4 regions of the Clostridium sp. Marseille-QA1073 genome follow, and region 4 is predicted to be linked to each of the others. Evidence: riboswitches for the same ligand, from Rfam matches in the RefSeq annotation. Region 4 holds a riboswitch; each other region holds the start of a gene.
The links. A riboswitch is a leader RNA that binds a small molecule or an ion and turns the genes downstream of it on or off. The one in region 4 is predicted to bind cobalamin.
Positions count from the first base shown of each region.

Region 1 (3,220 bases), on a different contig from region 4:
GAGGTCTTTTCATTGGCTTTAGCATTTTTTATATCCATAGGAGTATGAGCAGTATTATAATCACCACAAATTATCAAATTAGTACCTTTTGATACTTCCATATTACAAAAATCTAATATAGAATCATAAAATTCCATTTTATATTTAAGTCTTTCTTCAGATGATTGACCATTAGGAAAATAGATATTCATAAGAGTAAAGTCTTCATATTCAGCAATTAATATACGTCCTTCTATATCAAATTTTTCAATACCAATGCCATTTCTTATAGATTTTGGTTTTGTTTTAGTATAAATTGCAACTCCACTATAGCCTTTTTTTATTCCATGGGAAAAATATGAATAGTAGTCTTCAATATTAGTTATATTCTCATCTAAATTATTTTCTTGAAGCTTAGTTTCTTGAATACATAATATATCAGGTGATGACTCGGTTATCCAAGGAATAAAATCTTTTTTTAATATGGCTCTAAGGCCATTTACATTCCATGAGTAAATTTTCATTGTAAAACTCCCCTTATAAGTATTTGAGATAAATTTATAGAATATATCTCAATTTTAAATATTTAATAAGATAAAATATGAATAATAATTAACAAAAAATTTTGTTATAATAGTAATATTATAACATTGAATATTGTATATAATGATTAATTTAATCTTTTCTATCATTATATAATTTAATAGTCTATTAATAAAAGATAAATTATAATTCTTATCAATATAAAAATTTAATCTCTTTTATAAAGAGTAGACTTATTTAATAGATTTATTGAAAGTTAAATTTTCATATGATAGAATTTAATTAAGTTAATATGTGCTGTTTTATAAGGAATATGGTTTTAAGCCATAGCAGCCCCCGCTACTGTAATCGTGGACAAAGAGCAATAGTCACTGGAGTTTATCTGGGAAGACGCTCGGAGATTGAAACGAGAGCCAGGATACTTATTAAACAGTATATTCACAAGCTTTTCTTCGGAGGGAAGAGTTGGTTTAGTTTTACAGAAAGCTACTCTTTTTCTTTTACTTTTAAAGAAAGAGAGTTTTTTATTTTGTAATACATAGAATTTAAATATAGAAAGGAGCAATACACAAGTTGTTTCTATTTCAGAATAGAAACTATTACGGAATCAGCTAAGACATCTGAAAGAAAATATATAAGAATATTGAACAGTTATTTTTGAATATAGCTAAATAAAAATTAATTAGTCAGGGGCTTATATCAGTTTAATTTATATAGAAAATATAGGAGGATATAGTTATGAAGAATAACAATAAAAGAATTATAACAACTATTTTAATTTTACTTATTGCTGTTGTAGGGTATTTTGCTTATGGAAAATTTGCGAAAGTTGAAACCGTTAAAGGAAATAAAAATATAACAGTAATTGTTAAATCTGAAAAAGATAAATACGAAAAAGAACATAAACATTCAACAAATGCTGAATTTTTAGGAGAGGCATTAGACGAGATGAAGGTAATAGATGCAGAAAAATCACAATTTGGAAGATATGTAAATAAAGTAGATGGAATTTTAGCAGATAAGAATAAACAAGAGTGGTGGAAACTTACAATAAACGGAGTGGATGCGGCAGCAGGAATAGACGAAACTACGATAGCGGATGGAGATAGATTTGAGTTTATATTTACAACAGGCTGGTAAATAGTATGAATAAAACTAGAGAGTTAATTATAATAGTGCTATTATCTTCAATAATCACAGTGTCAAAAATGTTTTTAAGCTTTTTACCCAATATAGAACTTGTATCAATGTTTTTAATTGTTTATACACTTGTATTTAGGAAAAAAGCTATAATTATAGCACTATTATTTGTTCTTATAGAAGGATTAATCTACGGAATTGGATTATGGTGGTTTAGCTATGCTTTTGTTTGGCCATTATTAGTTATATTAACATTATTATTTACAAGGATAAATAAAGAAAACTTTTTACTTTGGTCTATATTTTCAGGAGTTTTCGGCTTAATCTTTGGTATGCTTTTTGCCCTTCCTTATATAATATTAAATGACCTTAGTTTTGCTGTTGCTTATTGGATAAGAGGAATACCTTACGATATAATCCATATGGTAGGAAATTATCTAGCAATGATGCTATTAGGAGAACATATTTATAAGTTATTAATAAAACTAAATAACCAAGAGTGCAAAAGTTGTTAATTTTAATATTGTATTGTTTAAATTTAAGCATCATATTAAAAGAGTAAAAAAACCTTCTTGTAATTAAATGGACTTACTAAATATCATTTACAAGAAGGTTTTTTTATTTAATTATAAAGATAATTCATCAGTTAAAATGCTCTATTAATTATATATATCAGAAAATTCCATATATATCTTTTCTATAGAATTAAAATTTATTTGTTTATTTTCACTATAAATACAATTTTTATTTTGTAATATAGGAATTTCCACTATAAATTCACTTCCTACATTTTTTTCACTTATAACAGAGATTTCACCATTATGCATTTCTACTAGAGACTTCACAATGGAAAGGCCTATACCGCTACCTTCATGATTTCTGTTCATAAGAGGTTGTACTTGTCTAAACCTATTAAAGATTATCTTTTGTTTTTCTTTAGGGATTCCTATACCGTTATCCTTTACCGAAATGATTAAGTTACCATTATTTTCAGAGATGCTCAACTGAATTTTACCATGAGGCTTTGAAAACTTGGCAGCATTAGATAATAAATTTAAAATTACTTGTTCTATTTTTTCCGCATCACAACTCATTATCTTACTAGTAACTGTACTGTGATAGGTAAAGGTTAAATCTTTACTTTCTATATAACCTTTAATAGAATTACATATGTTTATTATTATACAAATTATGTCTTGATCATGCATATTTAAAGATAAAAACCCAGCGTCAATTTTTGTGGAATCGATGAGATTGTTAATCAATCTTAACAGCCTGTAGCAGTTTTGTTTCATTATATTAACATAATTATATAATTTTTCTTTACTTTTTAAATTATCTTCATTATCAAGATATACCTTAAAGAGTTGAATAGAACTAAATATAATATTAAGAGGTGTTCTAAGTTCATGAGACATATTTGATAAAAATTCTGTTTTAAGATTACTATACTCTAAGGCTTCTTTTAAAAGAATATTATTTTTACCGTATGTATCTTTACTATATATGTATATATCATCTTCATTTATTTCTGATATTTTGTATTTTGAGTTGTACC
Region 1 is NZ_JBSVQM010000005.1:85,238-88,457, reverse strand. Features, by position in the region: gene ACY1IQ_RS06095 (exodeoxyribonuclease III) at 1-503, opposite strand, end outside; cobalamin riboswitch at 785-966, shown strand; gene ACY1IQ_RS06090 (DUF4430 domain-containing protein) at 1,261-1,662, shown strand; gene ACY1IQ_RS06085 (hypothetical protein) at 1,668-2,177, shown strand; gene ACY1IQ_RS06080 (sensor histidine kinase) at 2,322-3,220, opposite strand, start outside.
Region 1: it holds a riboswitch for cobalamin, as region 4 does, so the genes downstream of both, ACY1IQ_RS06090 (DUF4430 domain-containing protein) here and ACY1IQ_RS12500 (ABC transporter substrate-binding protein) in region 4, are expected to answer to the same signal.

Region 2 (3,220 bases), on a different contig from region 4:
ATACAGCGTAAGGTTTTTTCTTTTCATCATAATCTTTGCTGTTTTTGCCGTATTTCTCTATAAGATCTGTTAAAGCAGCGTAATTTTCAGGAGCCCAGTTACCCTTTTCAAGTTTAACTTCATTTTTGTTATCAGTTTGTTCTACTTTAGTGTCATTTTTAGTTTCTTCTGTTTTAGCAGAATTTCCACATGCAACTAAAGAAAAAGACATAATGCATGCTAATGATAAGCCAAGAGTTTTTCTTTTAAAATTATTCATAGTTATCTCTCCTCATTTGTGATTTTAATTTTTAATAGAAATAGTTCAATATGCTAAATAAAACGTATTGTTAAAAATTATTAACAATGCTTAACATAATCTTTACAATTAACTTATATAACGAGCATCAAAAAATGTCAATATAAAATTGAATTTTATTATTCTTAAGTTAAAATTTTATATTTTATGGAAAAAATATGGAGATAAACTATGCACTAGGAGTTGCATCTTCTCATGAATCAGACAAGAGCATCCAAGAGTTATAAGAGATACTATGAAATAAAAAATTGATATAAATGAGCAGATTAAATTAGATGAGATTAAAATCACAATGATAGATGAGCATTCTCTTTTAATTGTTATAAGTCAAGCTGAAGAAATGCTAAATAATAAAGATGCTCTACTAAGATTCACAAGCTTATGTAGTGGGAGCATTATAAAAAATAATTAGTAGGAATGTGATATGGATTGTCATCACTTTTTAATACAATTTTTATTTGGTCATTAGGTGTCATATAATTGGGAGCACTGTGAATAAGTTTACAATTGGAACTGAATTATTCACTGAATTTCAATATTACGGTAGTTGTTATACTTTGGTGATTAATTTTTTGTTTCAACTTAGAAATTTTTCATATGAAATCTTTAATTTCTTATTTTTAGTCTGATCATATCTTAAAAAATGATAAATTTTCACTAAGGAGCATCTTAAATTATTTATATTCTCTGAAATAAAGACTTTAGATTCATTAAGAGATATGGAAGCTGCAATAAAAATGACGAAAAGTTACAAGAAATCGTTCAAGTAGTCTTTCATGCTGGTACATCTAGAAATGATAGCGAAAGAAATCCACAAATTTTCGTTGATATTTTCAATTTAACTATAGCTAAATTAATGAGATTGACTCCAAAAGTTTCAAAGGAAAATATTAAAGATTTAGGAAATATTAAAATACTTGATTCATCAATAGTGATAGCTTCACTTAAATTATTTCCATGGACAAATTACAAATCTGAAATTGATGGAATAAAATTTCATACTTTATTTTATTTGATTTAAAAAGTTCAGCTATGTTCAGAGCGTGGGCATAAAAATTTAGAAGTAAAAAATTATCACTTAGAAAATGAATTTGTCCGAATTGTGTTGTACATCACGATAGAGATATAAATATTAGTAAAAATCTACCGAAATTAGTAATTAGTGAGGTTGGAATGACCTTTTGAGTATGGGTAAACTTGTTCCAATAGGAATATTGACCATGAAGTTATCACTTCAATGGAATAAGTGGTAGTAGTTCATAAAGTTACATAACTTGACATAGAATTAATTTAAATCTATAATTTTATTTGTGATAGATTTAAATTCAAATTAAAGCAATATAAAAATTCAATAATAAGAATTTAGGTGCTTTTATAAGTGAAAAGGGAATGTGGTTAAATTCCACAGCAGCCCCCGCTACTGTAAATGATGACGAACCTTAAATATACCACTCTTTTAAAGGGGAAGGTTAAGGGGAGAATGAATCAAAAGCCAGGAGACCTGCCTAAATCTTAAGTAAAAGCTTTCGGAGGGAAAGTTCTATTAGTATGAGGGGACATTCTGCAGATTATTTATACAAATAGAGGTGAACTTAGAGAGTTTGCCTCTATTATTTTTTTATTTGAAAGGGAGTTTTAATATGGCAAAGATAATGGTGCAAGGAACAGCATCTTCCGTAGGCAAGAGTATATTAGTTACAGCACTATGTAGAATTTTTAAACAAGATGGATATAAGGTATGTCCATATAAATCACAAAATATGTCATTAAATTCATACATAACTTTAGATGGTAAAGAGATGGGACGTGCGCAAGTATTACAAGCTTATGCTTGTGGATTAGAGCCAGAAGCATACATGAATCCTATACTATTAAAACCAACTAGTGATAAGAAATGTCAAATAATTGTAAACGGAGAGGTTTACGGAAATAGCACAGCAATGGAATATCATAATATGAAATTAGAGTTTAGAGATATGCTAAAAACTCAATTTGAAGAGTTAGAAAATCAATTTGACATTATAGTTATGGAAGGTGCAGGTAGTCCAGCAGAAATAAATTTACGAGATAGAGATATAGTAAATATGGGGATGGCAGAACTTGTAGACGCGCCTGTAGTCCTAGTTGGAGATATTGATAAAGGTGGAGTTTTTGCTTCATTAGTAGGAACATTAATGCTTCTTACAGAAGAAGAAAGAGAAAGAATAAAGGGAACTATCATCAATAAATTTAGAGGTGATGTAGATATATTAAAGCCAGGTATTGACATGCTTGAAGATATATCTAAAAAACAGTGTATAGGAGTTGTACCACATTTTACATTAGCTCTAGAAGATGAGGATGGAGCTGTAGAATTAAATAAAAAGATAACAAATAAAATTGATATAGCTGTTATCAAGCTTCCTAGAATCTCAAATTTTACTGATGTAGATGCACTTAAAAATGAAGAAGATGTTTCAGTAAGATTTATAACTTCTGTAGAAGAATTTATAAATCCTGATTTATTAATTATACCAGGAAGTAAAAATACCATTGAAGATTTAAATGCACTTAAAACTTCTGGACTTTTTGATAAGATTAAAGAATATAGTAAAAATGGAGAAATAATAGGAATTTGTGGTGGATATCAAATGCTAGGTAAGAAAATCACAGATCCATATGGTGTAGAAACAGATCTATCAGAAATAGAAGGATTAGGACTGTTAGACATAGAGACAGTTTTTGAGCAGAAAAAGGTAACTACTAGAGTAGAAGCAGATTTAATTGATAATAAAGTCTTCAACACTGATAGAGATAAATTATCTGTATATGGTTATGAAATTCATATGGGGATTTGCAAATACGGTAAAAATGCCAATCCACTATTTAATATAAAAACTCAAAATACAAAAGAGGTAAATTATAATGATGGAGCCATTAATG
Region 2 is NZ_JBSVQM010000024.1:19,229-22,448, reverse strand. Features, by position in the region: gene ACY1IQ_RS17410 (HAD family hydrolase) at 1-259, opposite strand, end outside; gene ACY1IQ_RS17405 (hypothetical protein) at 1,155-1,319, shown strand; cobalamin riboswitch at 1,646-1,821, shown strand; gene ACY1IQ_RS17400 (cobyric acid synthase) at 1,939-3,220, shown strand, end outside.
Region 2: it holds a riboswitch for cobalamin, as region 4 does, so the genes downstream of both, ACY1IQ_RS17400 (cobyric acid synthase) here and ACY1IQ_RS12500 (ABC transporter substrate-binding protein) in region 4, are expected to answer to the same signal.

Region 3 (3,220 bases), on a different contig from region 4:
CCATCAAAATGTCCATGATAACATCCAGCAAATTTTATAATTTTATTTTTATTAGTGTATCCTCTTGCTAGTTTTACTGCACTCATAGTAGCTTCTGTACCAGAGTTAACCATTCTTATTAAATCTATATTATCTAAAGTTTCACATAGATGTTTTGCAAGTTGTAATTCTAAGTTTGTTGGTGCGCCAAAGGCTATAGATTCTTCACAAGTTTCTTTTATTGCATCAATAACATCAGTGTCATTATGGCCTAGTATCATAGGACCCCAAGCACCAATGAAATCAATATACTTGTTTCCATCTTCATCGAATATGTATACACCATCACCTTTTTTTATCACAGGAGGTGTTATACCCATATCTTTTAAAGCTCTAACAGGACTATTAACTCCACCTGGTATGTATTTTTTTGATTCTTCAAAAATTTTAAAACTTCTTTCTGAATTCATTTTCTTCCTCCTTATTTAATTTATATCACAAAAGATTTTTTGTATTAATTTTAATGTTTCATCTCCATTACCTTTTAAAGTTTCCTCTTTTAAAACTTCAATAGCTCTATTTACATAAGCATTACTAGTACTTTTAATTAAAGTTTCAACTAATTTATCATTATCTTTTGTGTATTTTTTTTGAGTATAGGTTTTAAACCTGTTTTTATAAATGGAATTACCTTTATTTATCATATTAATGATATGAGGAGATAAGCTCCTAAGAGTTCTCCATTCATTATATTCTTCTATATACTTTTCAATTATATATTGGTGATTATCCATTATAACTTTTCTTAATTTTTTATTTTCCTCATCAATTATATGAACTTTATCTATATCATATACTGTGACATTTTTAAGTAGTTCTACATTTTTTTCAACATCCTTAGGAACTGCCAAATCAAATATTAATAATTCTTTATCACTTGGAATTTCATCTTTGGTTATAATAGCCTTAGGTGATGAAGTACAGCTTATTATGGTATCAACTAAATCATAATACTGATTTCTACATTCCATAGAAATTATTTTTACTTTATCATTATAGGTTAATAATTCATCTTTTTTAATCTTTTCTACATTTCTTCCTACAATGTATATATTATCGAAATTATTATCATTTCCTATTAATGTTTTATAGCAAAGTTTTCCCATTACCCCAAAGCCTATAATCATATAATTTCTTTTATTTCTCTTTATAGCTTCTTTCACAGCAATTGAAGATGCAGAAACAGGAATTTTATATAGAGTTGTAGCAGTTTTAAATTCCTTACCGCAAGCTATAGCATTAGTAAAAAGCCTTTCTAAAATGCCCTTTAAACTATTTGCTTTAACAGCAGCAAAATAAGCATCTTTAACTTGACCTAATATTTGATCTTCACCTAGAATTTTAGAATGAAAGCCACAACATAACTCCATTAAGTGTTTTATAGCAGCTTCACTTGTTGAGTGGAATATATATTTTTTATTATCTATATCCCAATTTAATATTGTAAAAATATTATTTATAATGTTTTCATCTACATTTTCAGAGGTAAAATAAACTTCTGTTCTATTACAGGTAGAAAGTATAACTACTTCATCGCAAATTCCTCTTAATTTTAATAAGCTTTCTTCTAATACATTGCTAGCAATGCTAAAGCAACTTCTTGTTTCTATATCAACTTCTCTATTTAGCCCTATTAGTTGAATCATCCATTAATCATCTCCTAGCTTATGTACCTTTACCTAGTATATTTACACAAATATTACGCAAATAAAAAAACTCACAATAAGTGAGCTTACATACTAAATCCTAATAGGTTACTTAAGTATCAACGCCACTTTCCTTCCCACCGAAGGCACAGCAAGTTGTTTATGGCAGGTCTCCTGACTTACGCATCAATCTCCTCTCACCTTCCCAAGCATAAGCTCAGTGGTCGAGATTCGTCTTCGTTACAGTAGCGGGGGCTGTAGTGGATTTTCACCACTTTCCCTATTATACTAATAATAGTACCATAAACTTAACATATTTCGTTGAGTCTAGTATATCATAAATACATTAGATTTTAAAGAATTTATTTTTAAAAAAGTCTAATTATTTAATTTTATCTTTAAATTATTGGTGTATATAAAGCTATAGATAACTTTTCTAATAAAGTTTTTAATTTGCGATTAAGCCAATTTCTTTAAAGATTTAGTAAAACTATTATTTTCTCAATTAGCATATTTTATAGATGTACTACTCCTAATTTTAATCTATCTCTGAGAATAATTAACACTTATTGGTATTGGAATTAAAACTACTAAATTCAAAATTCACAGTTCACAATTCACAATTTCGGATATTTCTCAGTGGTAACTGAGAAATTTAGAATTGATTAACTGTAGCGACGAACAGTGTTCGCCATATATTATTGAATAAATATTAAACTATAAGACGTATTAAAAAGAACTGACGAACACCGTTCACATCTACAATAAAACACTAGCAATTGTATTGCTAGTTAAAAAATCCATTAAAGAAATTATTTTAATCAAAAATAATTTCCACCTTAATTGTGCATTTTGCATTGTGAATTGTGAATTAAAATGTCATAGAGATATACATTAAATTTTAAGGTAGTTTATCTATAGAGTAATTTTAGAGGGATTTTTCATATATAGTTGAATAAATTTTAATAAAAGAATTTTAAGGAGAAAATAATTATGAAAACTTTAAAAAAGATAGTGGTAGTTACTTTACTTATGTTAATTTTCTTATACTTGGAAAATAATTCGATTGTTAAAAGTTATATAGAAATTGAACATAGTAAAATGGAAAATAATAATAAAATTAAAATAATACATTTATCTGATTTGCATTGTAAGAGCTTTGGTGAAAATCAAAAATATATTATAAATAAAATTAAAAAAGAGAAGCCGGATATTATAGCATTTACAGGTGATTTAATAGATAGTAGAAGATATGATGAAATACCTAGCTTAGAATTAATGAAAGAATTAGTTAAGATTTCACCAGTTTATTATGTAACTGGAAACCACGAATGGAGATACGGTAATGTAGATTATTTACAAAATAAATTAGAAGCTTTAGGAGTAAAGGTTTTAAGAAATAATAAGGAGCTAATAAAGATAAATAATCAAAGTATAGAAATTATAGGAATAGAAGATCCGTTAAGTAGTTATGGACAAGATAATGAAGCCAATATTGTAGAAAATTATCTTATGCATTTAATAAAAGAAGATAA
Region 3 is NZ_JBSVQM010000018.1:255-3,474, reverse strand. Features, by position in the region: gene hemL (glutamate-1-semialdehyde 2,1-aminomutase) at 1-449, opposite strand, end outside; gene hemA (glutamyl-tRNA reductase) at 465-1,685, opposite strand; cobalamin riboswitch at 1,833-2,005, opposite strand; partial or broken gene ACY1IQ_RS14945 (metallophosphoesterase) at 2,679-3,220, shown strand, end outside.
Region 3: it holds a riboswitch for cobalamin, as region 4 does, so the genes downstream of both, hemA (glutamyl-tRNA reductase) here and ACY1IQ_RS12500 (ABC transporter substrate-binding protein) in region 4, are expected to answer to the same signal.

Region 4 (3,220 bases):
GCAATAATAATTCATAATAAGCACCATAATATTACCATGAGTTCCAATAGCTATATTTTTTCCGCTATAATTATCTAATACATTATTTAAGGAATTAACGCCCCTTGCTTGTGCTTCTATATTACTTTCTCCACCTTCAAAACAAAAACTTGGATTTGTCCACAGTTCTACTATAGCTTCTTCAAAATTATCCACAGGATATTCACATAATTTCCTTTCTTTAAAGCCCTCGTCTATAATTATACTTTTATTTATCAAATTTGCTACAACTTCTACAGTTTCTATTGCTCTTTTATACGGACTAGAAATTACTAAATCTATATTTTCTTTTGCAAGTGTTTCTGTAATTTTATTTCTGTCTATAGTTCCTTTATGAGATAATGGTCTATTTAACTCATCAGTGTTGTAACTAGAATGAGCATGTCTAACTAAATAAATATTTGTTATCATTATTACTTTGCCACTAAAAATATCCTTTTATAGATAATTTCACCTCTGTATATGCCTTTATGTTAGTGGCTTCTCCTTTCTTATTTTTATATCACCTTAGAGTAATTATATCAAAATATTTACATTTATTCTTTATATTGCTATACTACTGTTACTCTCTTAATACAATATATTTAACTTATATCTTTTTCTTGTGGCAAATAAATTATATGTTTTATAATAGTTTAAATTTTCTGAAATATTCTTTTTGTAAAATTTTGTGTTATAATCCTGATGAAGTAATTGTAAATTTTTATTTAAAATTAAATATATTAACTATTTTGGTGAAATATAAGTATTTCTTAAAAGGGAAAAGGGTGAAAATCCCTTACGGTCCAGCCACTGTATTGAGGAGTAAATTTTTGTTATGCCACTGCAATTTTTTTGTGGGAAGGTAAAAACTTATGATGAATCTGAGTCAGGAGACCTGCCAATATAGGTTTTAAAATCACTTACTAGGATAAGGTATTTTAAGTTTGCTAATTTAACTATATGGTATTGTCTTATTTTATTTATAGTTTAAATATTAGAAATAGATTTATTTTTTAGCATTGTATTTTTTAGTATCTTAATTCTTAAGATGCTTTTTTTATTTTAAAAATTAATAAGAAATTTAACTTTAGTAATTTTCTATTGATACTTTCATAAAGTTAATAAACAAAATATTTTGTTTAAATATATAAAATAATATGCTACATTTTCAAAAATAAAGGAGGATTTTTAAGATGAAAAAACAAAAAATTTGTTCATTGATTTTAGCAGTTTCTTTAACTGCAACTATGTTAGGAGGATGTGGTAACACAAGTGAAGATAATGCTTCAAATTCTGTAGAATCAATCTCTGATACTAAAGCCTATACTCAAGTTACAATTAATAATGACTTACCTTCTAGAAAGACAGATGAAGTTTTCTCTGAAACTCCTAAAAAAGCTGTAAGTTTAAGTGGTTTTACAACAGAGATGCTTCTTGCCTTAGGTTTAGAAAACTCTATAGCTGGATATTCCTTTCAAGATAATGAAGTATTGCCAGAATATAAAGACGCCCATTCTAAATTAAATGAGTTAGCTGACTTAATGCCTTCAAAGGAAACTTTACTTGGCGTAGAACCAGATTTTATAACCGGGTGGATGTCTACTTTTACTGAAAACAATTTTAATGCTGAATTTTGCAAAGAAAATAGAATAAAAATTTATGTTCCAAAATGTGAAAGTCCTAATGCAACAATGGAAACTGTTTATGAAGATTTTACTAATCTAGGAAATATATTTAATGTAAAAGAAAATGCAAGTAATGTTATATCAAAAATGAAAAAAGAAATTGAAGATATTTCATCTGCTGTTCCTAAAGATAATGAACCAGTTAGAGCTTTTATTTATGACTCTGGAGAAGATTCGCCATTTACATCTTGTAATGGTTTACCTACAGATTTAATTAGACTTGCTGGTGGTGTCAATATATTTAAAGATGGTGAAAAACCATGGGCTAATGTAACTTGGGAAGAAGTTGTAAATAGAAATCCTGAATACATAATTATCATGCAATACAATGCTGCTGATAACGTAGAAGAAAAAATAAACTTTTTAAAAAATAATGCAGCTCTAAAAGATATAGATGCAATAAAAAATAATAATATTTTTGTTTTAGGACTTTCAGATGTTGTTGCAGGTGTAAGGAACTCTAATGCAATAAAAACTATGGCTGAAAAATTCCATCCAGAAGCTTTTAAGAATTAACACGGAGAGTTATTGACATGAAAAAAAATAAACTTACCTTTCCCTTTATATACATATCCTTAATTCTATTTTTAATAGTTTCTATAATAATTGCTATTAATGTAGGATCTGTAAATATAAGTGGTACTGAATTATGTAAAATAATAATTAATAATATATCAAATAAAGAGTTTTTTCCAAAAACTTGGTCTAACTCTGTAGAAAATATAGTATGGCAATTAAGACTTCCTAGAGTACTTCTTGCTGCAATTGTTGGTGCTGGCCTATCTTTATCTGGTGTATTGATGCAAGCATTAACAAAAAATGTTCTAGCTGACCCTTATATACTTGGAATATCTTCTGGTGCTTCAACTGGAGCTGTAATAACTATTTTACTAGGTAGTACACTAGCATTACCTATCTTATCTGTACATTTAGGTGCTTTTATTGGAGCATTACTTTCTTCAATAATTGTCTTTGTTATTTCAAGTAGACAGGGAAAGTTTTCTTCTTCTGGATTAGTGTTAACAGGGGTAGCAGTAGCATCCGTATTCTCAGCTATAACAAATTTTGTTATGTTTAAAGCCAAAGATGTTAGAAAGCTCTACTCTGTAATATTTTGGATGACTGGGTCACTTGCTGGTGCTAAATGGGGTGACTTACTTTTAGCTTTTTTAGTTTTAGTAGTTTCTTCTATAATAGCTTTAGTAATTCATAAAACATTAGATGCAATTTTACTTGGTGAAGATGCAGCTATAACTTTAGGTGTTAACATTAAGCTTTTGAAAAAAATAATAATAGTAACAAGTACACTATTAACTGGAATTATGGTATCTTTAAGTGGAATAATAGGCTTTGTTGGTCTTGTAATTCCTCATATTTCAAGGACTATTGCTGGTTCTGTGCATAAAAAGCTTATTCCACTAACTATTCTTTTAGGATCTTTGTTCTTAATATGGTCTGATATATTTGCAAGAATAATTGGTTCTCCTGAAGAACTTCCTATAGGTGTTGTTACG
Region 4 is NZ_JBSVQM010000012.1:131,479-134,698, forward strand. Features, by position in the region: gene ACY1IQ_RS12495 (histidine phosphatase family protein) at 1-450, opposite strand, end outside; cobalamin riboswitch at 755-938, shown strand; gene ACY1IQ_RS12500 (ABC transporter substrate-binding protein) at 1,215-2,222, shown strand; gene ACY1IQ_RS12505 (FecCD family ABC transporter permease) at 2,240-3,220, shown strand, end outside.